2 regions of the Streptomyces sp. NPDC008001 genome follow, and region 2 is predicted to be linked to the other one. Evidence: riboswitches for the same ligand, from Rfam matches in the RefSeq annotation. Region 2 holds a riboswitch; the other holds the start of a gene.
What was found. A riboswitch is a leader RNA that binds a small molecule or an ion and turns the genes downstream of it on or off. The one in region 2 is predicted to bind glycine.
Positions count from the first base shown of each region.

Region 1: another riboswitch for glycine. It lies ahead of gcvP (aminomethyl-transferring glycine dehydrogenase); the one in region 2 lies ahead of gcvT (glycine cleavage system aminomethyltransferase GcvT).

Region 1 is NZ_JBIBIZ010000001.1:7,095-22,547, forward strand. Features, by position in the region: gene ACFZCD_RS00040 (MerR family transcriptional regulator) at 1-779, shown strand, start outside; gene ACFZCD_RS00045 (bifunctional nuclease family protein) at 832-1,305, shown strand; gene ACFZCD_RS00050 (MerR family transcriptional regulator) at 1,500-2,114, shown strand; gene ACFZCD_RS00055 (DNA polymerase IV) at 2,184-3,650, shown strand; partial or broken gene ACFZCD_RS00060 (PRC-barrel domain-containing protein) at 4,153-4,524, opposite strand; glycine riboswitch at 4,634-4,743, shown strand; gene gcvP (aminomethyl-transferring glycine dehydrogenase) at 4,934-7,828, shown strand; gene ACFZCD_RS00070 (DUF5999 family protein) at 7,974-8,180, opposite strand; gene ACFZCD_RS00075 (hypothetical protein) at 8,537-9,124, opposite strand; gene ACFZCD_RS00080 (glutamate--cysteine ligase) at 9,617-11,131, shown strand; gene ACFZCD_RS00085 (CPBP family intramembrane glutamic endopeptidase) at 11,296-12,102, shown strand; gene ACFZCD_RS00090 (PhzF family phenazine biosynthesis protein) at 12,175-12,990, opposite strand; gene ACFZCD_RS00095 (peptidase) at 13,259-13,786, shown strand; gene ACFZCD_RS00100 (DMT family transporter) at 13,884-14,903, shown strand; gene ACFZCD_RS00105 (pyridoxamine 5'-phosphate oxidase family protein) at 14,890-15,453, opposite strand, start outside.
Region 2 is NZ_JBIBIZ010000004.1:302,544-317,996, reverse strand. Features, by position in the region: gene ACFZCD_RS13020 (enhanced serine sensitivity protein SseB) at 1-75, opposite strand, end outside; gene ACFZCD_RS13015 (hypothetical protein) at 319-870, shown strand; gene ACFZCD_RS13010 (AAA family ATPase) at 939-1,637, opposite strand; glycine riboswitch at 1,802-1,908, shown strand; gene gcvT (glycine cleavage system aminomethyltransferase GcvT) at 2,057-3,172, shown strand; gene gcvH (glycine cleavage system protein GcvH) at 3,273-3,653, shown strand; gene glyA (serine hydroxymethyltransferase) at 3,700-4,962, shown strand; gene ACFZCD_RS12990 (L-serine ammonia-lyase) at 5,127-6,509, shown strand; gene ACFZCD_RS12985 (hypothetical protein) at 6,582-7,424, opposite strand; gene ACFZCD_RS12980 (hypothetical protein) at 7,599-8,156, shown strand; gene cutA (divalent-cation tolerance protein CutA) at 8,143-8,478, opposite strand; gene ACFZCD_RS12970 (hypothetical protein) at 8,557-8,868, shown strand; gene ACFZCD_RS12965 (EF-hand domain-containing protein) at 8,955-9,170, opposite strand; gene ACFZCD_RS12960 (ATP-binding protein) at 9,587-10,195, opposite strand; gene ACFZCD_RS12955 (enoyl-CoA hydratase/isomerase family protein) at 10,403-11,170, opposite strand; gene ACFZCD_RS12950 (Ig-like domain-containing protein) at 11,307-12,449, opposite strand; gene glgX (glycogen debranching protein GlgX) at 12,922-15,285, shown strand; gene ACFZCD_RS12940 (ABC transporter ATP-binding protein) at 15,349-15,453, shown strand, end outside.

The sequences.
Region 1 (15,453 bases), on a different contig from region 2:
GGTCTACCGGTGCCGCCGGAGCGGAAGGGCGGCTGGTGAGCATCGGTACGGTGCTCAATCTGCTGCGCGAGGAGTTTCCCGAGGTCACCATCTCCAAGATTCGTTTCCTGGAGGCGGAGGGCCTGGTGGAGCCGCAGCGCACGCCGTCCGGATACCGCAAGTTCAGTACGGAGGACGTGGAGCGGCTCGGCTGCGTGCTGCGCATGCAGCGTGATCACTATCTTCCTCTGCGGGTCATCAAGGAGCACCTGGAGGCCCGCGAGCGGGGCGAGACGCCGCAGCTGCCCGCCCCCGCGAAGCCGCGCGACGCCGCCCTCGTGGCCGTCGACGGCGGGGCCGCGGGCCCGTCCGGGGCCGACGCCGGCGCAGTGCCGGCCGGCACGGAGCCGGGCGCTCCGGTGCCTTCCCCGGCTGCCCGGATCGGCCGGGAAGAGCTGCTGAGCACCACGGGTGTCACGGAGGGTGACCTCGCGGAGTGGGAGTCGTACGGGCTGGTCACGCCCCACCCGGACGGCGGATTCGGCGCAGATGCGGTGGCCGTGGCGCGCCTCGTGGCGGACCTGGGCCGTTTCGGCCTGGAGCCGCGCCATCTTCGCGCCATGAAGGCCGCCGCCGACCGCCAGGCCGGTCTTGTCGAACAGGTGGTCGCACCACTGCGGCGGCACCGTAATCCGCAGACCAGGGCCCATGCCGAGGCCACCACGCGCGAGCTCGCCACGCTGTCCGTGCGCCTGCACGCGGCGCTCGTGCAGGCCGCCCTGCACGCGGGCTCGCACTGACCGGCGGATGCCCGACTACCCAAACCTGCCGGGCACGTCCTAGGGTTGCTGTGTGAACGAGCTCGATGTCGTGGGTGTCCGGGTGGAAATGCCCTCCAACCAGCCGATCGTGCTCCTGCGTGAAGTGGGAGGCGACCGCTACCTCCCGATCTGGATCGGACCGGGAGAGGCGACGGCCATTGCCTTTGCCCAGCAGGGCATGGCCCCGGCCCGCCCGCTGACCCACGACCTTTTCAAGGACGTGCTGGAAGCGGTCGGCCAGCAGCTCACGGAGGTCCGGATCACGGACCTGCGCGAGGGTGTCTTCTACGCGGAGCTCGTCTTCGCCAGCGGCGTGGAGGTCAGCGCGAGGCCGTCCGACGCCATAGCGCTGGCCCTGCGCACCGGCACGCCGATCTACGGCAGTGACGGCGTGCTGGACGACGCCGGGATCGCCATCCCGGACGAGCAGGAGGACGAGGTCGAGAAGTTCCGCGAGTTCCTCGACCAGATCTCGCCGGAGGACTTCGGCTCCAGCAGCCAGTGAGCCGGCCGGAGCGGCGGGCGGCAGGGCGGCGCGAGACGGTCCGCCGCGGCGCATTCGATTAGCCATTCCCGGCGCAGGGGCACGCAAAACCACTCTCTGGGTGATTATCACTCGGCGTGCCGAGTGTGGCGATCGTTGACGCACCCCTGGTGACTGCCTACCGTCGAGAGGGCAGGTCAAGGACGGAGGTCGGCGTGAGAAGCATGGGCGACGGGACGGCGGTCGGCAGTCCGTATCCGCTGTTCGGGGGAGCGGTCGAACAGGCACCCCGTCCGGCGACCCCGGCGGCGGTCACCACGCCGCGGGGGCCGGAGGCCGATCTCATCGGCTACCGAGGGCCGACGGCGTGTGCCGCGGCCGGCATCACCTACCGCCAGCTCGACTACTGGGCGCGTACGGGCCTGGTCGAGCCGAGCGTGCGGCCCGCGTACGGGTCGGGCACCCAGCGGCTGTACAGCTTCCGGGACGTGGTCGTCCTCAAGATCGTGAAGCGGTTGCTGGACACGGGGGTCTCCCTGCAGAACATCCGCACGGCCGTCCAGCACCTGCGCTCGCGCGGCGTGGCCGACCTGCCGCGGATGACGCTGATGAGCGACGGGGCGACGGTCTACGAGTGCACCTCGCCCGATGAGGTCGTCGATCTCCTCCAGGGCGGCCAGGGCGTCTTCGGGATCGCCGTGGGCGTCGTGTGGCGCGATGTCGAGAGCGCGCTGTCCCAGCTGCACGGCGAGCGCGTGGACACCGGCGAAACGCTCATCCGCCCGAACCCCGCGGACGAGCTGGCGCGGCGCCGCAACCGCGTCGGCTGACCTGCGAGGCCTCCGCCCGCCGAACGAACGTGCGTGCGATTGTCAGTGGCATGCGGCAGCATCGGTGTCGTGAGAGGCGCGCCCACCATCCTGCATCTCGACATGGATGCTTTCTACGCTTCGGCCGAGCAGGCGGCCAAGCCCAGCCTGCGCGGGAAGCCCGTGGTTGTGGGCGGGATCGGGCCGCGCGGTGTGGTGGCCACCGCGTCGTACGAGGCGCGGGTCTTCGGCATCCGCTCCGCGATGGCCACGGCCCAGGCCCGCAGGCTCTGCCCCAACGCCGCCTACCTCACCCCGCGGTTCACGCTCTACCGCGAGGTCAGCGAGGTGGTGATGGGCCTGCTCGGCGCGCTGTCCCCGCTGGTGGAGCCGCTCAGCCTCGACGAGGCGTTCGTGGACCTGGAGGCCGGCGGCGTCGAGCCCACCGCCGCGGCCGTCCGGGCGGTGGGCGAGCGCCTGCGGCGGGACATCCGCGCGGCGACGGGTCTCAGCGGCTCGGTGGGGCTCGCCGCCTCCAAGATGCTGGCGAAGATCGCCTCCGAGGAGGCCAAGCCCGACGGCCTGCTCCTCATCGAGCCCGGCACCGAGATGGGGCTGCTGTCGCCCATGTCCGTGCGCGTCATCCCGGGCGTCGGCCCCGCCACCGCCGAGACGCTGCGCCGGGCCGGCATCACGACCGTCGCCGAGACGGCGGAGGCGGGCGAGGCGGAGCTGGTGCGGCTGCTGGGCAAGGCCCACGGCGCGGGGCTGTACGCCCTGGCCACCGGGCACGACGACCGTCCGGTCGTCGCCGAGCGCGACGCCAAGTCCGTGTCCGTGGAGGACACCTTCGAGGAGGACCTCACCGACCGCACCCGGGTGCAGCTGGAGATCTCCCGGCTCGCCGACCGCTGCGTGCAGCGGCTGCGCGCGGCCGGCCGGTCGGGGCGCACCGTCGTCATCAAGGTGCGCAGCTACGACTTCTCCACGCTGACCCGCTCCGAGACCCTGCGCGGCCCGACGGACGATCCCGCGGTGGTCCGGGAGGCGGCGGCCCGGCTGATCGAGGGCGTCGACACCACGACGGGGGTCCGGCTGCTCGGCGTCGGGGTCAGCGGCCTCGCCGACTACACCCAGGAGGACCTCTTCGCGCAGGCCGCGAGCGAGGCGGCAGCTGCCGCGCAGGCGGTGGATGCGGGGGGCGCCGCGGCGGCTGAGGCGGGGCGGGGTTCCGGCACGGAGCCGGGGGAGGCTGCGGGCGCGGCGGAGCGGCCGCGGCGCTGGCTGCCGGGCCTGGACGTGTGCCACGCCGAGTACGGGGCGGGGTGGGTGCAGGGCAGCGGCGTCGGCCGGGTCACGGTGCGCTTCGAGACGCCCTGGTCCGAGCCGGGCCGGGTACGGACGTTCGCCGTCGACGACCCGGCACTGGAACCGGCCGAGCCGCTCCCGCTCGTGAGGACGGCCCTGCCGGGCGCCGCCCCGGACGGGACGGGAGGCGCCCCCGCCACCCCGGAGCCCCCCGGCCCGGCCTCCCCGAAGAGCGGCGCGGCGGCGTAGGCACCGACCGGTGGCCGCCGCCGGGGCCGGCCCGCAGTGGCCCCGGCGGCGGCTCCATCCCGTAGGGGAGATCCGTGCCCGGGATTGGGCTTCGGCCGTGAATCCGGTCCCTGCTGTGCGGTGGTCCCCGCGCGGAGGGCAGGTGACGGCTCCGGCCCGGGCCCTGTGACTGGCCCGGCCCGCACGGCCCCGGCCCGGGAGCGGCTCCAGCCCGTAGGGCAGGCCACGGCTCCCGCTCCCGCTCTGGAACCGGCACGGCCCCGCGGCGCCTGGCCTGCGAGCGGCCCCCCCCGTAGAGCGGATCCCCGCCCGGTATGCGGCTCCGGCCCGCCCGCACCGGAGCCCGTCCCTAGAGCAGGCCCCCGCCCGGGATCCGGTCCCGCCCCTGCATCCAGCCCGGACCCGTAGCCGATCCCGGCCCCGTAGCGGGACCAGGCCCGGGAGGCGATCCCGACCCCGATCCCGGGCCCGTGCCCGCCCCCGGCCCGCCATCCGCCCCCGGCCCCGCGGGCGGTCCCGCCGAACCCGGCCCCGGCCCCCCGGCCGCGGCCGGCCCCGTGCCGGGGATGGGGAGGCGGTAGTGGTGGTAGAGCTGGAGTTCCTGTTCGGGGGAGAGGTGGCGGCCGACGCCGAAGTCCGGGGCTTCCTTGATCAAGGCCCGGTCGTACGGGGTGCGCAGGCTTTCCCCGGTGATTTCGCTGGGTGCCAGGGGAACGAAGGCGTCCCGCCGGAAGAACCCGGTCCGTACCGCCGCCCACAGCGGTTCGCCCGTCGCGTCGTCGAGGTAGACCTCGTCCACCGTGCCGACCTTCGACCCGTCGCGGTCGAAGACCTTCCGGCCGATCAAGCTCCGGGGATCGATGTCGCTCTGCACGGTTTCCTCCCAGAATCGGCGCCTCTTCCCACCCAAAAACACAAAGCGGGAAGCGGCCACTCGGGAGATCCGCCGGTAAAGCCGCGCTGGTAGGCTGGCGAGTGGCCGCAGAATCCGTGCGGGAGAGTCCTCCGGAAGCCCCCAGCGGGGCGGAGCGGAGGCGCCGAAGGAGCAAATCCTCCCCGGAATCTCTCAGGCACCCGGTACCGCACGGACGAGGTCACTCTGGAAAGCAGGGCGGGCCCGGTCAGCCACAGCGCCGAAGCCCCTCCTCACCGACGGTGAAAGCCGGGCCGCGCCTGCCGCGGGCCGGTGAAGCTCTCAGGTTGAGATGACAGAGGGGGAGGCCGTCCGGGTACCCGCGCCGTGGTACCCCTCGCAGGTCGCAACGACCAGGAGGCCTCCGCAGATGACCGCTCACCGCATCTCCCTTTCCGACCTGGAGCGGGACACCCCGTTCGAGCGCCGCCACATAGGGCCCGACGCCGAGGCGCAGGCCAAGATGCTCGCCCAGGTCGGCTTCGGCTCGCTCGACGAACTCACCGCCGCCGCCGTGCCGGAAGTGATCAAGAGCGTGGGAGCCCTGGCCCTGCCCGAGGCCCGCAGCGAGGCCGAGGTGCTCGCCGAGCTGCGGACGCTCGCCGACCGCAACCAGGTCCTCGCCCCGATGATCGGCCTCGGCTACCACGGCACGTTCACCCCGCCCGTGATCCTGCGCAACGTCATGGAGAACCCCGCCTGGTACACGGCCTACACGCCCTACCAGCCCGAGATCTCCCAGGGCCGCCTCGAGGCCCTCCTCAACTTCCAGACGGTCGTGGCCGACCTCACCGGGCTGCCCACCTCCGGCGCCTCCCTCCTCGACGAGGGCACCGCAGCCGCCGAGGCCATGTCCCTGTCCCGCCGCGTCGGCAAGGTCAAGAACGGCGTCTTCCTCATCGACGCCGACACCCTCCCGCAGACCGTCGCGGTCATCGAGACCCGCGCCGAGCCGACCGGCGTCGAGGTCGTCGTCGCCGACCTCACCGCCGGCATCCCCGACGAGATCGCCGAGCGCGGCGTCTTCGGCGTCCTCCTGCAGTACCCCGGCGCCTCCGGTGCCGTACGCGACCTGCGCCCGGTCATCGGGCGCGCCCACGAGCTCGGCGCGATCGTCACCGTCGCCGCCGACCTGCTCGCCCTGACCCTGCTCACCCCGCCCGGCGAGCTCGGCGCGGACATCGCGGTCGGCACCACCCAGCGCTTCGGCGTTCCCATGGGCTTCGGCGGCCCGCACGCCGGATTCATGGCCGTGCGCGAGCAGTTCGCCCGCAGCCTCCCCGGCCGCCTCGTCGGCGTCTCCGTCGACGCCGACGGCAACAAGGCCTACCGCCTGGCCCTGCAGACCCGCGAGCAGCACATCCGCCGCGAGAAGGCCACCAGCAACATCTGCACCGCCCAGGTGCTCCTCGCCGTCATGGCCGGCATGTACGCCGTCTACCACGGCCCCGAGGGCCTGGCCGCGATCGCCCGCCGCACCCACCGCTACGCCGCGATCCTCGCCGCGGGCCTGGTGAAGGGCGGCGTCGAGCTCGTCCACGGCACCTACTTCGACACCCTGACCGCGCGCGTCCCCGGCCGGGCCGCCGAGGTCGTCGAGGCCGCCCGCGAGCGCGGCGTCAACCTGCGCCTGACCGACGCCGACCACGTCGGCATCGCCTGCGACGAGACCACCACCCGCGCCCACCTGGCCTCGGTCTGGGCGGCGTTCGGGGTGCAGGGAACCGCCGAGGACGTCGCGGCGCTCGACGCCGTGGCCGGCGAGGCGCTCCCCGAGGCCCTGCTGCGCACCGGTGACTACCTCACGCACCCGGTCTTCCACGAGCACCGCTCCGAGACGGCCATGCTGCGCTACCTGCGCCGCCTCGCCGACCGGGACTACGCCCTGGACCGCGGCATGATCCCGCTCGGCTCCTGCACCATGAAGCTCAACGCCACGACCGAGATGGAGCCGGTCACCTGGCCCGAGTTCGGCGCGCTGCACCCCTTCGCCCCCGTCGAGCAGGCCGAGGGCTACGTCACGCTGATCACCGAGCTGGAGGAGCGGCTCGCCGAGGTCACCGGCTACGACAAGGTCTCCATCCAGCCGAACGCAGGCTCCCAGGGCGAGCTCGCCGGTCTGCTGGCCGTGCGCGCCTACCACCGCGCCAACGGCGACGAGCAGCGCACCGTCTGCCTGATCCCGTCCTCCGCGCACGGCACCAACGCCGCGAGCGCCGTGATGGCCGGCATGAAGGTCGTCGTCGTCAAGACCGCGGACGACGGCGAGGTCGACATCCAGGACCTGCGCGCCAAGATCGAGCAGTACCGCGACGAGCTGGCCGTCCTGATGATCACCTACCCGTCGACGCACGGCGTCTTCGAGGAGCACGTCGCCGACATCTGCGCCGCCGTGCACGAGGCCGGCGGCCAGGTCTACGTGGACGGCGCCAACCTCAACGCCCTGGTGGGCCTGGCCCGGCCGGGCGAGTTCGGCGGCGACGTCTCGCACCTCAACCTGCACAAGACCTTCTGCATCCCGCACGGCGGCGGCGGTCCCGGCGTCGGCCCGGTGGCCGTCCGCGCGCACCTCGCCCCGTACCTCCCCAACCACCCGCTGCAGCCCACCGCCGGCCCGGAGACGGGCGTCGGCCCGATCTCGGCGGCGCCGTGGGGCTCGGCCGGCATCCTGCCGATCTCCTGGGCGTACGTCCGGCTGATGGGCGGCGAGGGCCTCAAGCGCGCCACCCAGGTCGCGGTGCTCGGCGCCAACTACATCGCCAAGCGCCTGGAGCCGCACTACCCCGTGCTCTACACCGGCCCGAACGGCCTGGTGGCGCACGAGTGCATCGTCGACCTGCGGCCGCTGACCAAGGCCACCGGCGTGAGCGTCGACGACGTCGCCAAGCGGCTCATCGACTACGGCTTCCACGCGCCGACGATGTCCTTCCCGGTGGCCGGCACGCTGATGATCGAGCCCACGGAGAGCGAGGACATCGCCGAGCTGGACCGTTTCTGCGAGGCGATGATCGCGATCCGTGCCGAGATCGAGAAGGTCGGCTCGGGGGAGTGGAGCAAGGACGACAACCCCCTGCGCAACGCCCCGCACACCGCCGCGTCCGTGACCGGCGCCTGGGAGCACGCGTACGGCCGTGAGGAGGCGGTCTTCCCCGCCGGGGTCTCCGCCGCCGACAAGTACTGGCCGCCGGTGCGGCGCGTCGACGGTGCGTACGGCGACCGCAATCTGGTGTGCTCCTGCCCGCCGCTGGAGGACTACGACGGCTGACCGGGAGGACGGGCCTCGCTCAAGGGGCCCGGACCAGGTCGGGGCCGGTTCGGCGATCTCGCCGGGCCGGCCCCTTTTGTGCGGGTGAGGTGCGGTGCTGCCTGTGTGCGCGTGCGTGTGCCGTGCTGTGCGTGGTGATGCGAGCTCAGGCGGCCGTCACCACATTCCCCGTGTCCAGTGGCCGGTGAGGTGCGATGACCCGGCCGTCCGGCAGCAGCTCACCGGTGTCCTCGAAGTGCAGGACCCCGTTGCACAGCAGGCTCCAGCCCTGCTCCGGGTGGTGCGCCACGAGGTGCGCGGCTTCCCGGTCGGCGGAGTCGGCTGAGGGGCACGTGGGCTGGTGCTGGCACATGGGAGGGATCTTTCGCTGCGATGTGGTGGCTGTCCTGCGGCTCGATTCGGTATTCATGCCGCCCCCCGTTGGCGAATCGGTTGGTCGATACCAGTGTTGCCCCACGGGCGAGATTCCGCAGGGATTTCCCGGCAGCGCTCCTCACTCGTTGGAGACGCGTCACCCATGCGGGCGGTTGCCCCCAACACGACTGTCCGGACGGATGGTTGTGCGTGGCCGGTATGGGCTAGGCCATGAGGATGAGCACACGTGTACGCCCCGCGGCGGTGGCCGCGGGGCGTACAGGGGAAGGGCCCGTGCAGAAGGGCGGGTGAGGCGTGGCGGGAAGGGTGGGGCCCCCGGGGCCGGTGACGGGGTCAGGCGGGGGTCTTGAGCAGCGGGGCGGGTGCCAGGCGGAGCGTGAGGACCGGCATCAACTCGCTGAACCGGTGCGGACGGTGCGCGGCGATGCCCGGCGGCGCCGGGGCGAGCGGCACCAGCAGGTCGCCGGGGCCGGGCAGTCCCGAGGCGGCGTCGGCGTTGACGTCGCCGTGCAGCCAGAGAGTGAGCATGTAGAGCTCGGGCACGGACAGCAGCCGGGGCTGGTACGGGGTCGCCAGGGCTTCCGCCTGCCGCAGCGCGCGTTCCGTGGAGGCGAGGTAGGGGCCCTCGCAGAAGTGCGCGAACGCCCAGCCGTCCGCCGTCCGCACCGTCTCGCCGGCGGCCACCACCCGCTCGGCGCCGCGGATCAGGAACCGCCAGCCGGTGAGCCGGCTGCGCGGTGCGCCTCCGCGGCCCGTCACCTGTTCCAGTACGTGGACGGGCAGCGGGAGTTCGGGGGTGAGCGGTCCTTGCGCGGCCTTCAGTGACGGGGTGCGGGCCTCGCGGACGGCGGAGGGGGATCCGAGGGCGCTCAGGACACTGCGCAGGGCGGGCGCAGGGGCAGGGGGGACATGCAGCGGCATGGTGGGTCGCCTCTCACTTCGGAGACACGTGGTGCGGGGCAGGGTGCGGACAGCGCTGTCGGCGTGCGGGGTCGGAGGGGGGCCGGGACCTCACCGACTGCCGGGGCCGTGCGCCTACTCTCCGCCTCGTCCCCGAAGTTTATACGACACGTGTTCACATGGTGTTTCGGCTAGCTGTCGCCGGTATTTCCGGCAAGGGGATATCAGGGCCCCGTCAGGGGGTGATTTCGGTGATTCTGCGCCTCCGCCGGGCGTGCTACCTCGCATTGTTCCCCGGGCAGGGTAGGCCGAATCTCGTCGGTGTTTATCACCAGCGCTATCGGCATTGCCAGGGGCCCCGGCATGCCCAGGGAATGTGCCACCGGATGCGTTGCCGAGAGCGTAGCGGGTATGCGGTGCCGCCGGGGCGTTATCGATCACATTGGCTGGGCATCATCGACCGTGACGCGAGCCGCCGGCGCCGCGGCGACCCACGTGAGAAGGGACCCTGCGATGGGGGATAAGGTCGTGGCCGGGGGCATCGACCTCGCCGACCGGCAGCGCCACCGCGCCAAGCTCCGGCAGTGCCTGGAAGCACTGGCGAGACTGCTGGAAGAGAAGCGCTTCGACCGCCCCAGGAATCTCATGGGCCTGGAGATCGAGCTGAATCTCGCGGGGACCGACGGGATGCCGAGCATGGTGAACGCCGAAGTGCTGGAACGTATCGCCAGCGGTGATTTCCAGACCGAACTCGGCCGTTTCAACCTGGAAGTGAACATTGTCCCGCACCGGCTCTCCGGGAGCGTCCTGGACCAGCTTGCCGAAGAGTTGCGCACCACGCTCTCCTATGCCGATCGCAAAGCCATGGAGGTCGATTCCGGGATCGTGATGATCGGTATTCTGCCGACCCTGGAGGACCATCATCTGGTCTCGGCGAACCTCTCCGCCGACGAGCGCTACGCGATGCTGAACGAGCAGGTCGTGGCCGCCCGGGGCGAGCACTTCGCGATCGACATCGAGGGCGTCGAGCGGCTGACCTGCACCGCCGAGTCCATCGCTCCCGAAGCCGCCTGCACCTCCGTGCAGTTGCATCTGCAGGTGACGCCCAGGCGGTTCGCCGCCGTATGGAATTCCGCGCAGGCCGTTGCGGCCGCGCAGATCGCCGTCGGGGCCAATTCGCCCTTCCTCTTCGGCCGGGAGGTGTGGCGCGAGTCCCGCCCGCCGTTGTTCGTGCAGTCCACCGACACCCGCCCGCCCGAGCTCATGGCCCAGGGCGTACGCCCGCGCACGTGGTTCGGGGAGCGCTGGATCGATTCCGCGTACGAGCTGTTCGAGGAGAACCTGCGTTTCTTCCCGCCGGTGCTGCCCATCTCCGCGGACGAGGACCCGGTGCGCGTCGTGGCGGAGGGCGGCGTGCCGAGGCTGCACGAGCTGACGCTGCACAACGGGACGGTCTACCGCTGGAACCGGCCCGTCTACGGGATAGCCGACGGCGTGCCCCACTTGCGGGTGGAGAACCGGGTGCTGCCCGCGGGCCCCACCGTCACCGACGTCATCGCCAACACCGCCTTCTACTACGGGCTGGTCAGGGCGCTCGCGGAGGAGCCGCGGCCGGTGTGGACCCGGCTGCCGTTCCCCGTCGCCGCGGAGAACTTCGACGCGGCCTGCCGGCACGGCATCGACGCCTGGCTGCGCTGGCCCAAGGCGGTCAAGGGGGGCGGCCGGGCCGCGGCCCTTGAGCGGGTGCCCGCCGTCCGGCTCGTGCAGGAGGAACTGCTGCCGCTCGCCGCGGCCGGGCTCGACGCCTGGGGCGTGGAGCCCTCGGACCGGGACCGCTACCTCGGGGTGATCGAGGGCCGCTGCCGCCGCCGCACCAACGGTGCGTCCTGGCAGGCCGCCACCTACCACCGGGCCCTGGAGAGCGGCCTGGACCGGCACAAGGCGCTGGCCGTCACCACCCGCCGCTACTGCGAGCTGATGCGCACGGGCGCACCGGTGCACACCTGGCCCGCCGGCCCCGGCGACTGACACGCTCCCCCTCACCCGTACCCCCTGCCCCGCGGGCTCCGGCGCGTCGGGCAAGCTGTGACGGCGGCCGCCGCATCGGGCGGCCCGGTACGGCGCCTCCGCTGGTGGGGCGGGCGGAAGGGGAGGCACAGGTGCGGCAGAACGCGCAGGGCGAGGACGGCATCCTGCCGGGCCTCCCGCCCGGTGCCCCGTCCGGACCGCTGCCCGGCGGCACCGCCCTGCGGCGCACGCTGCGCAGCGAGACGCTGCTCGTCCTCGCGCTGTCACTGGGGGCCAGCGCGGTCTCGTCGCTGATCAGCTTCGTCGGCGCGCTCACGCGGCCGGGCGGGCTCAAGCACCAGGCCGCCAACCTCAACGCCTCGCACGCGCCCGGCCGCCCCTGGCTCGACCTGTCCTGGCAGGTCTTCGGCATCGCGACCGCGCTGGTGCCGGTGTTCCTGGTGGCCCACCTGCTGCTGCGCGAGGGAACGCCGGGCCTGCGCGCCATCGGTCTCGACCGGGACCGCCCGGCGTCCGACCTCACGCGCGGGGCGGGCGTGGCGGCGGCCATCGGCGGCACCGGGCTGCTGTTCTACCTCGGCGTCCGGGCGGCGGGCTTCAACCTGACCGTGGTGCCGGAGTCGCTGCCCGACGTGTGGTGGAAGATCCCCGTCCTCGTCGCGTCCGCGGTGCAGAACGCGGTGCTGGAGGAGGTCGTGGTCGTCGGGTACCTGCTGCGCCGGCTGGGACAGCTGGGGTGGACGCCGGCGGCCGCACTCGCGGCGAGCGCGGCCCTGCGCGGCTCGTACCACCTCTACCAGGGCGTCGGCGGGCTCATCGGGAACATGGTGATGGGCGTCGTCTTCGTCCTGCTCTACCGGCGCTGGGGGCGGGTCGGGCCGCTGGTGGCCGCGCACGCGCTGATCGACGTCGTGGCGTTCGTCGGGTACGCGCTGCTGGCGGGCAAGGTGGGCTGGCTGCCGACGGCTTGACGTGATGGCTTTACCCGACGGTCCGGCCCGGCCGTCCGGCCCGGCCGTCCGGTCCGGCTGCCCGGTCCCGGCTCAGGCGAGCAGGTCCCCCTCGATGACGGTGACGGCCGAGCCGGTCAGCAGCGTACGGTCACCGCGCAGCCCGGTCCGTACCAGGCCGGTGCGGGCGGACGCCTGGAGCCCCGTCAGGTCGTCCCGGCCCAGCCGCCCCGACCAGAACGGGGCGAGCGCGGTGTGCGCGCTGCCGGTGACGGGGTCCTCGTCGATGCCGACGTTGGGGAAGAAGCAGCGCGAGACGTAGTCGTAGCCGCGGGCCGGGTCCTCGGCCGGGGCGGTGGCGATGATGCCCCGGCGGGAGTGCCTGCCGAGGGCCCGGACGTCGGGTGCCAGGTCCCGGACGGTCTTCTCGTCGGCCAGCTCGACCAGCAGGTCGCCGATGTGGGGGCCGGTGTCGTGGGCGCTCCGCACCTCGGCGCCCAGGGCCTCGGACACGCCGCCGGGGAGGGCGACCGGGGCGAGCGGCGCGGTCGGGAAGTCCAGGGTGATCGAGCCGTCGTCGTGCGCGGTGGCGGTGAGGACGCCGCAGCGCGCGGCGAAGCGGGCCGTGCCGGTCGCGGCGCCCGTGGTGTGCAGGACGTGCGCCGTGGCGAGGGTGGCGTGGCCGCACATGTCGACCTCGGTCAGGGGCGTGAACCAGCGGAGCGCCCAGTCGGCGTCCTGCGAGGCGCCGGTGAGGGGGCGGGCGAAGGCCGTTTCGGAGAGGTTCACCTCGGCGGCGATCTTCTGGAGCCGGTCGTCGCCGGGGAAGTCCCCGTCGAAGAGGACGACCCCGGCCGGGTTGCCGGCGAAGGGCCGGTCGGTGAAGGCGTCGACGATTCGAATGCGCATGGCCGGACGCTACGACGCCGAAGGACCGGCAGGCCAGGGCCAATACGAGAAAGTGGCCCGGCGGGTCGCCGCCGGGCCCGGGCCCGGGCGCGGCGCGCGGCGGTGGCGGGGTGTTCCCGCGTTTCCGGCGGGAACACCCCCTGAGGACGATGACGTGCCCGTCCTCCTCAAGGAGGAGGAAACCGCCGTGCGTACCCAACCCCCGTGGGATGCGCGAATGCTTCCCTGCGGGGATGACCGGGCGGCCGGTGGCTGATGGGGTGGGAGGGTGCAAAGCCGCATAGGAGACAAGGGGGCGACGGGCGTCGTCCGAGAAGGCCTGTTCAGCGCCGAGCTGGCGGCCGCGGTCACGGGCGCCCGCCGGCGTGCCGTGCGGGACGGTGACCGGCAGGCCGACACCGCCCACCTGCTCCACACCCTGATGGAGGCGGACCCCGCCGTGTGCCGCGCGGTGGACGGGCAGGGCGAGGGCCAGTCGGTACGGCTGCTCGGCTATCTCGTCCAGCGCACCATCGGCTACGGGCTGCGCTGGAGCGGCACCGTCGAGGACTCCGGCTCGCTGCCCGTCCTCCTCGCATGCCGGGCGCCCGGCTGGTCGCCCGCCGCGGCCGCCGCCCTGGAGGGCGCGTTCGCGCGGGCCCGCGCGCGGGGCGCCGACCGGGCGGAAGGGACGGATCTGCTGGCGATGCTCGCCCGGGACCGCCGCTGCCGCGCGGCCGAGGTCATGCGCCGGGCGGGCACGGACACCGGCCTGCTTGCGGCGGACCTCGACCTGATGAGCCGTGACCTGCCATGACGTCATGTGCCGTGGCATCCCCCTGTCCGTTTCCCTGATCATTACGTCATGAGCTTGGAGGGGTGACGGTCATGTCATCGGCTGGCATGATGTGCCGATGCAAGCCTCTCAAGGGAGAAGCGCGGGCCTGGGTTTCGCCCTGGTCTCCGCGCTCGCGTTCGGTGGTTCCGGCGTCGCGGCCAAGCCGCTGATCCAGGTGGGACTCGACCCGCTGCACGTGGTGTGGCTACGGGTGGCCGGCGCGGCCCTGGTCCTGCTGCCGGTCGCCTGGCGGCACCGCGCCCTCGTCACCCGCCGCCCCGCCCTCCTCGCCGGTTTCGGCCTGCTGGCCGTCGCGGGCGTCCAGGCCTGCTACTTCGCGGCGATATCCCGGATCCCGGTCGGCGTCGCGCTGCTCGTCGAATACCTCGGGCCGGCGCTCCTGCTGGGCTGGGTGCGCTTCGTGCAGCGCCGGCCGGTGAGCCGCGCCGCGGCCGTGGGCGTGGTGCTCGCCGTCGCCGGGCTCGCCTGCGTGGTCGAGGTGTGGTCGGGCATGAGCTTCGACGCGGTGGGGCTGCTGCTGGCCCTCGGCGCCGCGTGCTGCCAGGTCGGCTACTTCGTGCTGTCCGACCACGGAAGCGACGGCGAGGAGCCCGCCGACCCCTTCGGCGTCATCGCCTACGGGCTCCTTGTCGGCGCCCTCGTCCTCACCGCCGTCGCCCGGCCCTGGGACATGGACTGGTCCGTGCTCACCGGGAGCGCGGGGATGAACGGTACGGACGTGCCCGCCGTGCTGCTCCTCGGCTGGATCGTGCTGATCGCCACCGTGGCCGCGTACCTCACCGGCGTGCTCGCCGTGCGCTCGCTGTCGCCGCAGGTCGCGGGCGTGGTCGCGTGCCTGGAGGCGGTGATCGCGACGGTGCTGGCCTGGGTGCTGCTGGGCGAGCACCTGTCCTTGCCCCAGCTCCTCGGCGGCGCCCTGGTGCTGGTGGGCGCCTTCATCGCCCAGTCCTCCACGCCGAAGAAGGCCGTGGCGGCTCCGGTGGCCCGGGGTGGCGAAGCGGCGGCGGGGGCCGGGGCGGGCGGGGCCGCGGGCGCGACCCCCGATGCGCGTCGAAGCCCGCTCAGAGAGCGGTGACGTACGCCGGTACGGGCGTGCCCGGCGCGAGGTGCCGATCGGGTATGGGCGTGCCGTACGCGGGGGCCACGGGCACGATGCCGCTCCAGTGGGGGAGGGCGAGGTCCTCGGGCTCGTCGTTCACGCCGCCGGCGCGGATCTTGGCCGACACCTCGGCGAGGTCGAGGCGGAGCACGGCCGTGGCGGCGAGCTCCTTGGCGGAGGCCGGGCGGCAGTCCGCCGAGCGGCCCGGCGTGGCCTGCTCGACCAGGGCGTCGAGGGCCGCGCGCTTCTCGGCCTCCCCGGTCACCTGGCGGGCGGAGCCGTGCACCACGACCGAGCGGTAGTTCAGGGAGTGGTGGAAGGCGGAGCGCGCCAGGACGAGGCCGTCGACGTGGGTGACGGTCACGCAGACGGGCATGCCCGCGTCTCCCGCCCCGCCCGCGGCGCGCAGCGGGCGCGAACCCGTCGAGCCGTGCACGTAGAGCCGGTCGCCGACGCGCCCGTAGAGCGTGGGCAGGACGACCGGCGCCCCGTCGCGCACGAAGCCGAGGTGGCAGACGTATCCCGC
Region 2 (15,453 bases):
GGCGGCGCCGGGGGCGCCGGGGGTGCTGCTGCCGGCGGCCGGGCTCCAGCCGCCGTACTGCCCGGGGATGCTCATCTCGTCCAACTCGTCCAACGCCGTCCAACCACCGTCTCGACAAGGCCGCACCCGCACCCTAACGGCTGAACCCCCGGACACCTCCGCCGGCGGGCGGAATCGCCGGTGATGTCCCAGGTCAGGGCCGTCCGGACGGGCCGCCACCCACTCCTGTCACGCCACCCTGCGTGTCCGCCGTGTTGCGCAGGGACACCACCGGCCACAGGGTGGTCGGACAGCTGCCCGACCGAAGGGAACTCCAGCATGCGTGTCACCAAGTTCGCCGCGTCGGCGATAGCCGTCGCCGCCTGCGGTTCCGTCGCCGTCGCCGTCGCGGGCCCCTCCCTGGCGGCCGTGAACGCACCGGACCCCGACATGTCCGTCGTCGTGGCCCCGGACCGCCGGGTACCGCCGGCGGCCGCGCTCCAGCAGCAGCTCGACGCGGTCGGTGCGCTGGGGGAGACGCTCACGCTGGTCTCCCGGATCGGCAAGGAGTCCCAGTCCCGGACGCCGGACGTGGCGGCGCTCAAGGAGCTGCAGCAGCGGGTGCGTTCGTCGACGGCGCGGCTCGCGGACTCCGTGCGGCAGGCCCCGCCCGGAACGGGCCGTCAGGCGGCCGACCCCGCGGGCGACGTGAGGGACCTGCTGGCGAAGCTGGCGGCGGCGATCCAGAAGCTGATCGACGCGGCGGAGAAGAAGGACGCGGCGGGCGTCCAGGCGGCGATCACGGAGGCCCTGACCGTCGTGAAGGAGCTGCTGGCGAAGCTCCCCGTGGCGCCCGGCGGCGCACCCGTCACGAGCCGGCTGCCGCTGTAAGGGGCACTGCGGAGACGCCGGGGAACGCCCGGAAAGCACCGCACCGGGCTCGCGTCTCCGCCCCTCCCCTACGCGAAGTCTCCGCTCCTCCCCTGCGCGAACACGATCCTGCCCAGCGCATCCGCCGCGCGCCGGTCCAGCACGACCACCGACGCCATCCCCTCCGGGACGGAGCGGGCCGTGACCTCCGCGACCAGCCGTGCCATCGCCCGCCGGTGGCGCCCGAACGCGTACGGCGAGACGCCCCGCCCGCGCGCCGCCTGCCCGGCCAGTGCCGTGCGCGGGGGCACGTCGAGCAGCAGCAGGTGGGCCCCGGCGCCCCGGCGCCGCGCCTCGTGCGCGACCCAGCGGCGGACCCACCCCCGCTGGCCGCAGTCGTGGACGACGGTGCTCGCACCGGAGCGCAGGGCGCGCCGCAGCGCCGCGTAGTGGGCGAGCCGGGCGAGCGGCCGGTAGGCGCCGTAGGGGAGCCAGCCGGGCGTGCGCCGCTCCAGCCGCTCCCGGGTGTCCTGGGAGTCGACGCACCACACGATCCCCTCGCGGGCGTCCAGCGGGGGCACCGCGCGCCGGATGAGCGTGGACTTCCCGCTCCCCGGCAGGCCGGAGACGATCAGCAGGTCACCGGCGGGGAACCGCAGCTCCCCCCGGCCCGCCCCGCCGCGCAGGTCGAGCACCCGGGCCCGGGCCCGCACCGCACCACCCCCCGGCGCGGCCGCGCCGTGCGCTCTCGCGGCCCCGGTCGTCCCCGCCGTCGGCGCTGTTCCCATGCGTTGTGCCCCTCCCCCGGCCCGGTCACCGCCCGTCACTGCCCCCTACCCACGGAACGTAAAGGCAAGGTAATCGAATTCGAGGGGCGCCAGGCAGTCCGTATCGCGCCCGCACGTGCAATGATGTGCGCGCCAACTGCGTATCCAACTGCATACCGGCCGCTCGAATCCGCGCGGGAGAGTCCCAGCAGCACGCCACGCCGTGTGCGCTGGGCGCCGAAGGAGCAAGTTCCTCCCTTGAATCTCTCAGGCCCCGTACCGCGCGGACGAGGCAGATCTGAAAAGCGGGCCGCACCGCGTGCGGCTCCACCCAAGGTGCAAGCCGGGCCCCGCGTGTCGCGACGGCTCCCGGTGAACCTCTCAGGTTCCGATGACAGATGGGGAGGACGTCCTCACTGCCATGTCCGGGAGCCCACACCATGACCGACACCCCTCGCCGCACCGCACTCGACGCCCTGCACCGCGGGCTCGGCGCGACCATGACCGACTTCGCCGGCTGGGACATGCCCCTGCGCTACGGCAGCGAGCGCGACGAGCACGTCGCCGTCCGCACCCGCGCGGGCCTCTTCGACCTCTCCCACATGGGCGAGATCACCGTGACCGGCCCGCAGGCCGCGGCCCTGCTGGACTACGCCCTGGTGGGCAACATAGGGAGCGTCGCCACCGGCCGCGCCCGGTACACGATGATCTGCCGTGAGGACGGCGGCATCCTCGACGACCTGATCGTCTACCGCCTCGCCGAAGCCGAGTACATGGTCGTCGCCAACGCCTCCAACGCGCAGACCGTCCTCGACGCGCTGACCGAGCGCGCGGCGGGCTTCGACGCGGAGGTCCGTGACGACCGCGACGCGTACGCGCTCCTCGCCGTCCAGGGCCCCGCCTCCCCCGGCATCCTGAAGTCCCTCACGGACGCCGACCTGGACGGCCTGAAGTACTACGCGGGCCTGCCGGGCACCGTCGCCGGCGTGCCCGCCCTCATCGCCCGGACCGGCTACACCGGCGAGGACGGCTTCGAGCTGTTCGTCGCCCCGGCCGACGCGGAGAAGCTGTGGCAGGCGCTGACCGAGGCCGGCGCGGAGGCGGGCCTGGTCCCCTGCGGGCTCTCGTGCCGCGACACGCTGCGCCTGGAGGCCGGCATGCCGCTGTACGGCCACGAGCTGACGACCGCGACCACCCCGTTCGACGCGGGCCTGGGCCGGGTCGTGAAGTTCGAGAAGGAAGGCGACTTCGTGGGCCGCGCCGCACTGGAGGCGGCCGCCGAGCGCGCGGAGACGCAGCCGCCGCGCAAGCTCGTCGGGCTGATCGCCGAGGGCCGCCGCGTGCCGCGCGCGGGCTTCGCGGTGGTGGCCGGCGGCGAGGTCGTCGGCGAGGTCACCTCCGGCGCCCCCTCCCCCACGCTCGGCAAGCCGATCGCCATCGCCTACGTCGACGCGGCGCACGCCGCGCCCGGCACCGAGGGCGTGGCCGTGGACATCCGCGGCAGCCACGAGCCGTACGAGGTCGTCGCCCTGCCCTTCTACAAGCGGCAGCGTTGATCTTCCCCGTGGCTCGCCCGGGGGCTTCCCTGCCCCTTCTCATCTCCCTCTGTCAAGACCCGTTGCACAAGCACTCACGCGCATCCAGGAGAATCTAGCCATGAGCAACCCCCAGCAGCTGCGCTACAGCAAGGAGCACGAGTGGCTGTCGGCCGTCGACGCGGACGGCGTGGCCACGGTCGGCATCACCGAGTTCGCCGCGAACTCGCTCGGTGACGTCGTCTTCGCCCAGCTCCCGGCCGTCGGTGACACCGTCACCGCGGGCGAGTCCTGCGGCGAGCTGGAGTCGACCAAGTCGGTCAGCGACCTGTTCTCCCCGGTGACCGGCGAGGTCACCGCGGCCAACCAGGACGTCGTGGACGACCCCGCGCTGGTGAACTCCGCCCCCTTCGAGGGCGGCTGGCTGTTCAAGGTGAAGATCACGGACGAGCCGGCGGACCTCCTCTCCGCCGCCGAGTACGACGCCTTCACCGCAGGCTGACCTCGCCCTCACCTCCTCCTCCGCCCAGGAAGTCCAGGAAGAACTCATGTCGCTTCTGAACAGCTCCCTCCATGAGCTCGACCCCGACGTCGCCGCCGCTGTCGACGCCGAACTCCACCGCCAGCAGTCCACCCTCGAGATGATCGCCTCGGAGAACTTCGCTCCGGTCGCGGTCATGGAGGCCCAGGGCTCGGTCCTCACCAACAAGTACGCCGAGGGCTACCCCGGCCGCCGCTACTACGGTGGCTGCGAGCACGTCGATGTCGTCGAGCAGATCGCCATCGACCGGATCAAGGCGCTCTTCGGCGCCGAGCACGCGAACGTCCAGCCGCACTCCGGTGCGCAGGCCAACGCGGCCGCGATGTTCGCCCTGCTCCAGCCGGGCGACACCATCCTGGGTCTGAACCTCGCCCACGGCGGGCACCTGACCCACGGCATGAAGATCAACTTCTCCGGCAAGCTCTACAACGTGGTCGCCTACCACGTCGACGAGCAGACCAACCTGGTCGACATGGAGGAGGTCGAGCGCCTCGCCAAGGAGCACCGCCCGAAGCTGATCGTCGCCGGCTGGTCCGCGTACCCGCGCCAGCTGGACTTCGCGGCCTTCCGCCGGATCGCCGACGAGGTCGGCGCGTACCTGATGGTCGACATGGCCCACTTCGCGGGCCTCGTCGCCGCCGGGCTGCACCCCTCCCCGGTGCCGCACGCGCACGTCGTGACCACCACCACGCACAAGACCCTCGGCGGTCCGCGCGGCGGTGTGATCCTCTCCACGGCCGAGCTGGCCAAGAAGATCAACTCCGCTGTCTTCCCCGGTCAGCAGGGTGGTCCGCTGGAGCACGTGATCGCCGCGAAGGCCGTCTCCTTCAAGGTCGCGGCCAGCGAGGAGTTCAAGGAGCGCCAGCAGCGTACGCTGGAGGGCGCGAAGATCCTGGCCGAGCGCCTGGTGCAGGCCGACGTCGCCGAGGCGGGCGTCTCCGTCCTCTCCGGCGGCACGGACGTGCACCTGGTGCTGGTGGACCTGCGCAACTCCGAGCTGGACGGCCAGCAGGCCGAGGACCGCCTCCACGAGGTCGGGATCACGGTCAACCGGAACGCCATCCCGAACGACCCGCGGCCCCCGATGGTCACCTCGGGTCTGCGGATCGGCACGCCGGCGCTGGCCACCCGGGGCTTCCAGGCGGAGGACTTCCGTGAGGTTGCCGACATCATCGCCGAGGCGCTGAAGCCGGTCTACGACGCGGAGGCCCTGCGCGGCCGCGTCACGGCCCTGGCGGACAAGCACCCGCTGTACCCCGGCCTGAAGTAACACATCGGCATCCGGTTCACCCGCCGGTACGGGGCACCGGGCACACTGAAGAGTGAGCGCCCGGTGCCCCGCACCACGCGCGCCCCCCGTACCGGCGGGTGCGCCCCCGAGCACGGCCCTCGCACCACCCCGTACCACCCCCAAGCAGACAGGGAGCAGCCACCGTGGCCATCTCCGTTTTCGATCTCTTCTCGATCGGCATAGGCCCGTCCAGCTCCCACACGGTCGGCCCCATGCGGGCCGCGCTGATGTTCACGCGACGGCTGAAGAACGAGGGCCTGCTGGCCCACACCGCCTCCGTCCGCGCGGAGCTGTTCGGCTCCCTCGGCGCCACCGGCCACGGCCACGGCACCCCCAAGGCCGTCCTCCTCGGCCTGGAGGGCTACTCGCCGCGCACCGTGGACGTCGAGCTGGCGGACGCGGAGGTCGAGCGGATCCGCGAGTCGAAGCGGCTGCGGCTGCTCGGCGCGGAGATCGGCAGCGCCCACGAGATCGACTTCGACGAGTCGAGCCAGCTGATCCTGCACCGCCGCCGCTCCCTGCCGTACCACGCCAACGGCATGACCCTCTTCGCCTACGACGAGGCCGGCGCCCCCCTGCTGGAGAAGACCTACTACTCGGTCGGCGGCGGCTTCGTCGTGGACGAGGACGCGGTCGGCGAGGACCGCATCAAGCTCGACGACACCGTGCTGAAGTACCCCTTCCGCACCGGTGACGAGCTGCTGCGCATGTCCCGCGAGTCCGGCCTGTCGATCTCCGCGATGATGATGGAGAACGAGAAGGCCTGGCGCACGGAGACGGAGATCCGCGAGGGCCTCCTGGAGATCTGGCGCGTGATGCAGGCGTGCGTGTCGCGCGGCATGTCCCGCGAGGGCATCCTGCCGGGCGGCCTGAAGGTCCGCCGCCGCGCCGCGAACACCGCCCGCCAGCTGCGCGCCGAGGGCGACCCGCAGGCCCGCGCCATGGAGTGGATCACGATCTACGCCATGGCCGTCAACGAGGAGAACGCCGCGGGCGGCCGCGTCGTGACCGCTCCCACCAACGGCGCCGCGGGCATCATCCCGGCCGTCCTGCACTACTACATGAACTTCGTGCCGGGCGCGGACGAGGACGGCATCGTGCGCTTCCTGCTCGCCGCCGGTGCGATCGGCCTGCTCTTCAAGGAGAACGCCTCGATCTCCGGCGCCGAGGTCGGCTGCCAGGGCGAGGTCGGCTCCGCCTGCTCCATGGCCTCGGGCGGCCTCGCCGAGGTCCTCGGCGGCTCCCCCGAGCAGGTGGAGAACGCGGCCGAGATCGGCATGGAGCACAACCTGGGCCTGACCTGCGACCCGGTCGGCGGCCTGGTCCAGATCCCGTGCATCGAGCGCAACGGCATGGCCGCCGCGAAGGCGGTCACCGCGGCCCGCATGGCCCTGCGCGGCGACGGCCGGCACCACGTCTCCCTCGACAAGGTCATCAAGACCATGAAGGAGACGGGCGCGGACATGAGCGTGAAGTACAAGGAGACGGCGCGCGGCGGCCTCGCCGTGAACATCATCGAGTGCTGACACACCGCTGAAGCGCGAGAGGCGCTCCTGCCCGGCAGCTGCCGGGCAGGAGCGCCTCTCGCGTGCGGGGCGCTACTTCTGCTTCTTCATCTCGGCCTCCAGGACCTCCTTCTCGGTCGCGGTCTCGGCGGCCGGCGGGGGCTTGATGCCCAGGTCCGCGCCCCAGTCGCGGTACTCGTCGGTCCGGCGGTACTCGCCCTTGGAGCCCTTGCCCGACTCCTCGGTCTTCGCGACCACGCCGTCCTTGTCGACCCAGACGGTGAGGACGGTCTTCTCCACGCCCTCCTGCTTCCACTGCTTCACCGTGAAGTCGCGGTCCTTCTCCTGCATCGCGTCGCCCTTGTACGCGGCGAGCTCCGACACGACGACCGTGCCCTGGAAGCGGGCCGCGCGGCGGCCGCCGACCGTCTCGACACCCGTGTTCTTCACGTCCTTGGACGTGGCGAGGGCGGACGTCAGCCGGACGAAGAGCTCCGACGAGGGGTCCTTGCTCTTGTCGGCCCCCTCGGTGCTGAAGGTCCACCACTTCTTGCCGGGGACCTTCTCCCCGTTGAAGTACATCGTGTCGTTGATGGTGATCATGTGGCTGACGCCGTCCGGGGCCTCGGCCGTCTTCGGGCCCACGTCCTTCACGTCGGAGGCGCCGGGCTTCACCTGGAACGCGCCCTCGCTGACGTACTCGCCGTCCTGGTCCTTGCGCGTCCCCTTGGTGCGGAACGTGTTCTGCTGCGCCCCCTTGGCCGCGGCCGCCTTGAGCGTGCCGGCCGGGTCCGCCGCCTTGAGCGCCTTGTCGGCACTGTTGTCGCTCTTCCCGCCGCCGGAGCCCGCCGGCTCGTCGCCGCCCCCGCACGCCGCCAGGCTCAGGGCCAGCGCGATCCCGGTGGCCGCCATGACGCTCTTACGTATCGCCTTCAAGGGTCTTAACTGTCCTTTGTCCGCACTTCGTAAAGTTTTGGCCAGGATATCCCGAGTGATCACAGGTTGCGAGGGGAAATGACCATGACTGGAAACCACGTGTCAGCGCCCTTGAGCCGTCAGTAATGTCAGCGCCCTCGTTCCGTTTCCACCCTTGATCGAGGAGCTCTCGCCATGCGCCATTCCTTCCGCGCCACCGCAGCGATCCTCGGCGCCGTCGCCGCCCTCGGCGTGACGGCACCCACGGCCGGCGCCGACGCCGGTCCCGCGCCCGCGGCGCCCGCCGGTGCCGTGCGCATCCACAACGGCGCCCTCGGCGGCTGCCTGACCGCCGAGGGGTCCGGCTACCGGGACCCGCGCGGCACCCTGCGGCCCTGGCTGGTGGCCCTGCAGCCGTGCCGGGAGTCCGGGCGGGCCGCCCAGACCTGGGTCTACAGCGCGGCCACGCACCAGTTCTCCCCGCAGTCCCAGCCCTACCGCTGCATCGGCAGACAGGGCGCGCTGCTCGTCACCGTGCCGTGCGACGCGGACGCGGCGGGGCAGCGCTTCCGGACCGAGCGGACCGGCTCGGGCGAGCGGCAGAAGGTCACCGCGGAGGCGGACGGCCGGATCTGGGAACAGGTCTCGCACCGCACCGGCACCTCGCGCGACGCGACGGGCGAGGGCGTGCGGACGGTCCGCGACAGGGGCTCCGCGGGCGCCGAGCGGAGCTGGCTCCTCAGCCGCGGCTGACGCGCGTCTCCGCCCGGAGCCAGGCCAGGTACGCGTCGCTGCCCGCCGTGACGGGGGTGGCGACGATCTCCGGGGTCTCGTAGGTGTGCTCGTCCTGGATGCGGGCTTCGAGCTCGCGGTAGCGGTCCGCGGTGGTCTTGTAGAGGACGCGCCACTCGGTGTCGCTCCGCACCTCGCCCTGCCAGCGGTAGACGCTCGTGACGGGCCCGTCGATCTGCGCGCAGGCGGCGAGGCGCGCCTCGACGGCGGTGGTGGCGAGGTGCCGGGCGCGCTCCTCGCTGTCGGTCGTCGTCATCACGGCGATGTACTGGGCCTCCGGCATGGCGCCGACCGTACCGCAGGGGGCCGCGGGGCGGGCGGCCGGGCCGCGTTGTCAGTGGCGGCGGTTACGCTCGCAGGCATGAGTTACGCAGACCTGCGCGAACTCCAGAGCGCGCTCACCACCGCCTCGGACATCGCCTTTTCTCTCGACGCCGCCGCGCCCGCACCCCATGAGGCCGAGCAGCTGGTGGACGCCCTGCGCAGGGCGCTGACCGCGGCGAACGCCCTGGGCGGCGGGCTGGGGGCGACGGGCTGCGCGCAGCATCCCAAGGGGCCCGTGGATCCCCTCTACGGGGACGACAAGGACCCCTTGCCCGCGGGCTGGGGCCGCTGCCTGCTGTGCAACGACCGGCGGCGGCGGGCCGGGGCGCAGCGGCGCGGCTGGCGCTGACCCGGCCGCGGCCCGGCCGCCGTGCCGGCCGGCCTTCGTGGAGCGGCTGGCGCTCGTGGAGCGAGCGGCTAGCCCTCGTTGAGCGGCTAGCCCTTGTTGAGCGACGCCCAGAACTCCTCGAAGGACATCAGGCGGTCGCCGTTGGTGTCCTTGGAGTCGATGATCGACTGGGCGACGGTCTCGGTGACGAAGTGGTCGCCGAGCTGCGCCATGGCCTTCTTGTACTCGGCGGCGGTGACGAATCCGTCCCCGTCGATGTCGAACTTGGCGAACGTCTCGCGTGCGCTCTCGATGTCGGCCATAAGAGCCTCCCCTTTGGTGTGCCGATTGGCGTGCCGGTGTGACCGGCACAGAGTAGCGGCCCGTCCGGGGAGTTCGATCACGGCCGGATATCACTCTCTGTGATTTCGCATAAAAATAAGCGATCCCCATGATCTATTCGTGTAATTCAAGGCGCGTGGCTCAACTCACCTTTGATTTCAGAGCGAAATGGCGCCACTTGCCCGAATTGAACGGATAGCCGTTTTGGCTGGACCGCGCCCCGTCTGCCATAGTCGGAGCACACGACCCTCATTGACCCGAGCCAGGTCGTCAGCACGCCGCGGAACACACCCCAATTCTCCGCGGCGCACGAAGAGGCCCCCAGTCCGCCGCACGCCGGCGAAACGGGGGCCTCTTCGTTGTGCCGGACGTCGTGCCGGGCGCTGCGCCGGGCGCGTCAGCGGTCGGCGACCCGCATCTCGAACCAGGTGGTCTTGCCGCGCGCCAGCAGGTCGACCCCCCAGCGGTCCGAGAGCTTGTCGACGAGGAACAGGCCCCGGCCGGTGACGTCGAGCTCGTGCACGGGCATGAGGCAGGGCAGCCCGCGCGAGGGGTCGCGCACCTCTATCCGCAGCCACCCCCGGCGGCGCAGCATCCGCAGGCCGAAGTAGCGCGCACCGGTGTGCCGGACGGCATTGCCGACGAGCTCGGACACCAGCAGGACGGCATGCTCGGTGAGTTGCCCCGAGAGGCCCCAGTGGCGCAGCACCACGGACTGGGTGAGCCGCCGCGCGGCGACGGCGGACTCCGGGCGGGAGGGCAGGCGCACCTCGCCCTGCGTGGGGTTGCCGTACAGATCGAGCGCCTTGAGCGCCAGTTCATCCTCTACGGTCGGCGACCACCGTGCAGCGGCCGTGCCTCCCCGCTGCCGTGGCTGCTCCGTTCCCTCCAGGCCCGCCATGCCCCCATCATGGCCGCCGCAAGCACACCCGGGGCTGGAACGCGGGGATTCATCTGACCGGAATGACCCACTCCGAGCGCCTGCCGCGACATATGCCAACGGCAGGCGATCATCCCGGAAACCCGCACTGACCTGCGGCGACCAGGGCCCCCGGAGAGATCGCCGGAAGCGGCCGGAAGGGCCCTCGCCGCGGGGCGTGCACGCGGTGTAATTCCCCCACAAGAGGCACCCCGGGGTGGACACCGGCACGACCGTGCGTCAACCCCGGCAGCGGTGGCCGCCCCGTACGGACCACCGTCAACCGGCCGGAGGTCAGACGAACTTGGCCTTACCCGGTCCGTCCTCGACAAAGCTGCGCATACCGATCTCCCGGTCCTCGGTCGCGAACAAGCCCGCAAACCAGTTCCGTTCGATGGCCAGGCCGGTGTCGATGTCGGTCTCCAGGCCGGTGTCCACGGCCTCCTTGGCGGCGCGCAGCGCCAGCGCGGGGCCGGTGGCGAGCCGCGCCGCCCACGCGTGCGCCTGCTCGTACACCTCGGCGGCGGGCACGACGCGGTCGACCAGGCCGAGGGCGAGCGCCTCGTCGGCCTTGACCTGACGGCCGGTGAAGATGAGGTCCTTGGCCTTGGACGGGCCGATCAGCCGGGCCAGCCGCTGGGTGCCGCCGGCGCCGGGGATGAGGCCGAGCAGGATCTCGGGCTGGCCGAGCTTGGCGTTGTCGGCGGCGATCCGGAAGTCGGCGCAGAGCGTGAGCTCGCAGCCGCCGCCGAGGGCGTAGCCGGTGACGGCGGCGACGACCGGCTTGGGGATGCGGGCGACGGCGGTGAAGGAGTCCTGGAGCCCGCGGGACCGCGCCACCATCGCGGCGTGGTCCATCTTCTGCATCTCCTTGATGTCCGCGCCGGCCGCGAACACCTTCTCCCCGCCCCACAGCACGACGGCGCGGACGTCCTCGCGGCGGGTGACCTCCTCGGCGAGCTCGCGGATCCGGTCCTGGGTGGCGATGTCCAGCGCGTTCATCGGCGGGCGGTCCAGGCGGATGGTGCCCACGCCCTCGGCAACCTCAAGATGCACAGTCATGGCAGCAGGTTAGCCGCGGGAGGTACGGGGGGTCTGCGCCGGAAAGGGACGGCATGCGGCGCGGCCCGGTGCACTTCGTCACAGTGCACCGGGCCGCCCGGGGAAAGGTTTCGGCGCTACCGGCGCCGCAGCTGCGTCAGCTCTTGCTCCACTCCGACCACGGCAGGTTCCAGCCGTTGAGGCCGTTGTCCGGCTTGATCATCTTGTCGTCGGAGTTCTTGACGATGACGACGTCGCCGATGAGGGAGTTGTTGTAGAACCACGCCGCCGGCGTGTTCGGGTCGCCGCCGCCGCGCTCGTCCTCCAGGCCCACGCAGCCGTGGCTGGCGTTCTCCGAGCCGAAGGTGCCCGATCCGGACCAGTAGTTGCCGTGCAGGAAGGTGCCGGAGGTGGACAGGCGCATCGCGTGCGGCACGTCCTTGATGTCGTACTCGCCGCCGAAGCCGACCGTGCTGCCGTCCATGCGGGTCACGTCGAGCTTCTCGCTGATGACCATCTGCCCGTTGTAGGTGGGGTTGCCCGGGCGGCCGGCCGAGATCGGGATGGTCTTGAAGGGCTTGCCGTCGCGCTCGACCGTCATCTGGTGCGACTTGGCGTCGACCGTGCTGACCTGGCTGCGGCCGATGGTGAACTTCACGGTCTTCGTCTGCGAGCCGTACACGCCCGCGCGGCCCTCGACGCCGTCGAGGTTCAGGTCGACCGTCACCTTGGTGCCGGCGGCCCAGTACTTCTCGGGGCGGAAGTCGAGCCGGTCGTTGCCGAACCAGTGCGCCTTGACCTCGACGGCCGGTTCGGCGGTCACCTTGACGGCCCGCTCGACGGCCTTGGTGTTCTCGATGCCGCGGCTGAAATTGATCGATACGGGCATGCCCACGCCGACCGTGCTGCCGTCCTCCGGCGTGAAGTAGCCGACGAAGGTGTTCTGCGGCGTGAGCGTCGTGAACGACGCGTGCTTGGCCGCCGGGCGGCCGTCCTTGTCCTTGGCCAGGGCGTCGACCGTGTACTTCGTGGAGGCGCCGAGGTGCGCCGCGGGCTCCCACGCCCTGCCGTCGTCGGTGATCTTGCCGTCGATCGTACGGCCCTTGGCGTCGGCGACCTTGACCGACGTCAGGGTGCCCTTTTCCGCGGTCACCTTGAGCGCGCCGGACGTCGCGACGCCCTTCGCTCCGTCGTCCGGCGCGATGGCCACCACGGCCTCCGAGGGACCGGACGGAACGGCCTTGGCCCCACCGGCCTTCTTCCCGTCGTCGTCCCCGCCGCAGGCGGTGACCAGCAGCATCAGCGCGCCGAGCAGCAGCGCGAACAGCCCCTTGCGCCGGGCTGCGCGCCTGCTCGGTATCAGCTGCACGTTCAAATCGGTTGTCTCCCCTCGCACGGCCCGCGGCCACGCGGCGCCCCCGAAGCGCGGCTCACGCGCTGGCGATAGACAACCACAGGGCTCCGCTGCCGCAGACCCGTGGAATGTCACCGTTGGGTCCCAAATGGGAACGGTGGTACGAGACATGCGGCGGGGGTGATCCCTGTGGCTGAAGGTGAGCATCATAATCCGGCCACCCGGGTGCTCCGGCCCGGGGTGGGCCGCGGTTCCGGAAGCGGGCAGAGGCCTTGCGGCGCCCGGCCCGTCGCCCGATCACCCGTGTGAGCGCACGCGTGGTTCTGGGCAGAACTGGGGGCAAGGACGGAACCGCCGCCGCCCGGCACGGGACGCCGGGCGACCGGCGCGCTGCCCGCGAGCCGCCGGAGGCGAAGACGTGTCGAGCGCACCCGAGCAAGAGGCGGACCGGGGGGACGAGTTCGGCGGGGGGCCGGTCCGGCGCCCGGCGGCCCGCCCCGGGGGCACCGGCGAGGCCCCGGTCAACGGCCGGCCCCGCACGGACCCGGCCCTGCGGCCGCTGCCCGGCACCGCCGTGTGGCCCGGCAGCCCCGAGCCGCTCGGGGCCCGCTTCAAGCCCGCCGCCGGGGGCGCCCCGGCGGGGACGAACTTCGCCCTGTGGGCCGGCGGGGCGGAGGCCGTCGAGCTGTGCCTGTTCGGCGAGCCCGCCGGCGGGGACGGCGGCCCGGAGGTGGACGAGATACGGCTGCCCCTCACCGAGCTGACGCACGAGATATGGCACGGTTTCGTCCCCGGCGTCCTGCCCGGCCGCCGCTACGGCTACCGCGTCCACGGCCGCTGGGACCCCTGGACGGGCGCCCGCTGGAACCCGGCCAAGCTGCTCCTGGACCCCTACGCGCGGGCCGTGGACGGCGACTTCTCGCTGCCCCCCGAGGTGTACGGGCACGTGCGCGACTGGCCCCAGCAGCACGTCGCCGACACGGTCCGCGACGAGCGCGACTCGGCCCCGTACGTCCCCAAGGGCGTGGTCGTCGCCGACGGGGACGACTGGGCGGACGACCACCGCCCCAAGACGCCGTGGCCCGACTCGGTCATCTACGAGCTGCACGTGCGGGGCTTCACCAAGCGCCACCCGGGCGTCCCCGAAGAGCTGCGCGGGACGTACGCCGGGCTGGGGCACCCGGCGGCCGTGGAGCACCTGGTGCGGCTGGGCGTGACGGCCGTCGAGCTGCTGCCGGTGCACCAGTTCGCGCACGAGGACCACCTGCTGCGGCGCGGCCTGCGCAACTACTGGGGCTACAACTCCATCGGCTACTTCGCCCCGCACGCCGGCTATGCGTCGTCCGGGACCGACGGGCGGCAGGTGGGCGAGTTCAAGCGCATGGTGCGGGCCCTGCACGCGGCGGGCGTGGAGGTCATCCTGGACGTGGTCTACAACCACACCGCCGAGGGCGGCGAGCTGGGCCCCATGCTGTCCCTGAAGGGCATCGACAACCGCCGCTACTACCGGCTGCAGGCCGACCGGCGCCGCTACGCCGACTACACCGGCTGCGGCAACACCCTGCACGTCGTCCAGCCGAACGTCCTGCGGCTGATCACCGACTCCCTGCGCTACTGGGTGACGGAGATGGGCGTCGACGGCTTCCGCTTCGACCTGGCGGCGGCCCTCGCCCGCTCCATGCACGACGTCGACATGCTCTCGCCGTTCCTGGCCGTCATCGCCCAGGACCCGGTCCTGCGCCGGGTGAAGCTGATAGCGGAGCCGTGGGACGTGGGCTCGGGCGGCTACCAGGTCGGTTCCTTCCCGCCGCTGTGGACCGAGTGGAACGACCGCTACCGCGACGCCGTACGGGACTACTGGCGCGGCGCCCTGCCCGACGTGCGCGACCTCGGCTACCGGCTCTCCGGCTCCAGCGACCTCTACGCGTGGGGCGGGCGCCGCCCGTACGCCTCCGTCAACTTCGTCACCGCCCACGACGGCTTCACGCTGCGCGACCTGGTGAGCTACGAGCACAAGCACAACGAGGCCAACGGCGAGGGCAACCGCGACGGCTCCGACGCCAACCGGTCCTGGAACTGCGGCGCGGAGGGTCCCACGGACGACCCGGCGGTGCTGGCCCTGCGGCGGCGGCAGCTGCGGAACCTGCTGACCACGCTGCTGCTGTCCACGGGGGTGCCGATGCTGGTCGCGGGCGACGAGATGGGCCGCACCCAGGACGGCAACAACAACGCCTACTGCCAGGACAGCGAGACGAGCTGGATCGACTGGTCGCTACTGGCGGACCCGGGCTGGCGCGCCCTCACCGACCTGTGCGGCCGGCTGCTCGCGCTGCGCCGCGCGCACCCCGTGCTGCGCAGCCGCTCCTTCTTCTCCGGCCGCCCGCAGAGCGCGGACGGGCTGCGCGACCTCGCCTGGTTCACGGCCGCGGGCTCGGAGATGACCGAGGCCGACTGGTACGCGCCGGCGGCGACGCTCGGCATGTACCTCTCGGGGCGCGACATCCCCCAGCGCGGGCACCGGGGGGAGCCGGTCACGGACGACAGCTTCCTGGCCGTGCTGCACGCGGGGGCCGAGGACGTGGTGTTCACGCTGCCGGGGCCGCCGTGGGCCGGCGGCTACGAACTCCTCGTCGACACGGCCCGGGAGGAGCAGGGGGAGGCGCCGGGTGAGCGCCGTGCGGCGGGGGCGCGCGTCACGGTGGGGGCGCGTTCGGTGCTGCTCTGGCGGGTGGCCTCGGACGGGACGGGAGCGATAGCGGAGTCGCCAATTCCGTTGCCGTGAGGGGGTGCTGGGCCCAAAAAACCGAGTGAGCGATGTCAGTGGTGAACCGTACGCTCACTCCTGATGACAGAGACCCGTGAACCTCCCCCTCCGGCCGCCGGCCGGTCCGCCGTCCGCTCGCTGCTGCGCCTGTGGCCGTACGTGCGCCCGGTGCGCGCGAGGCTGGCC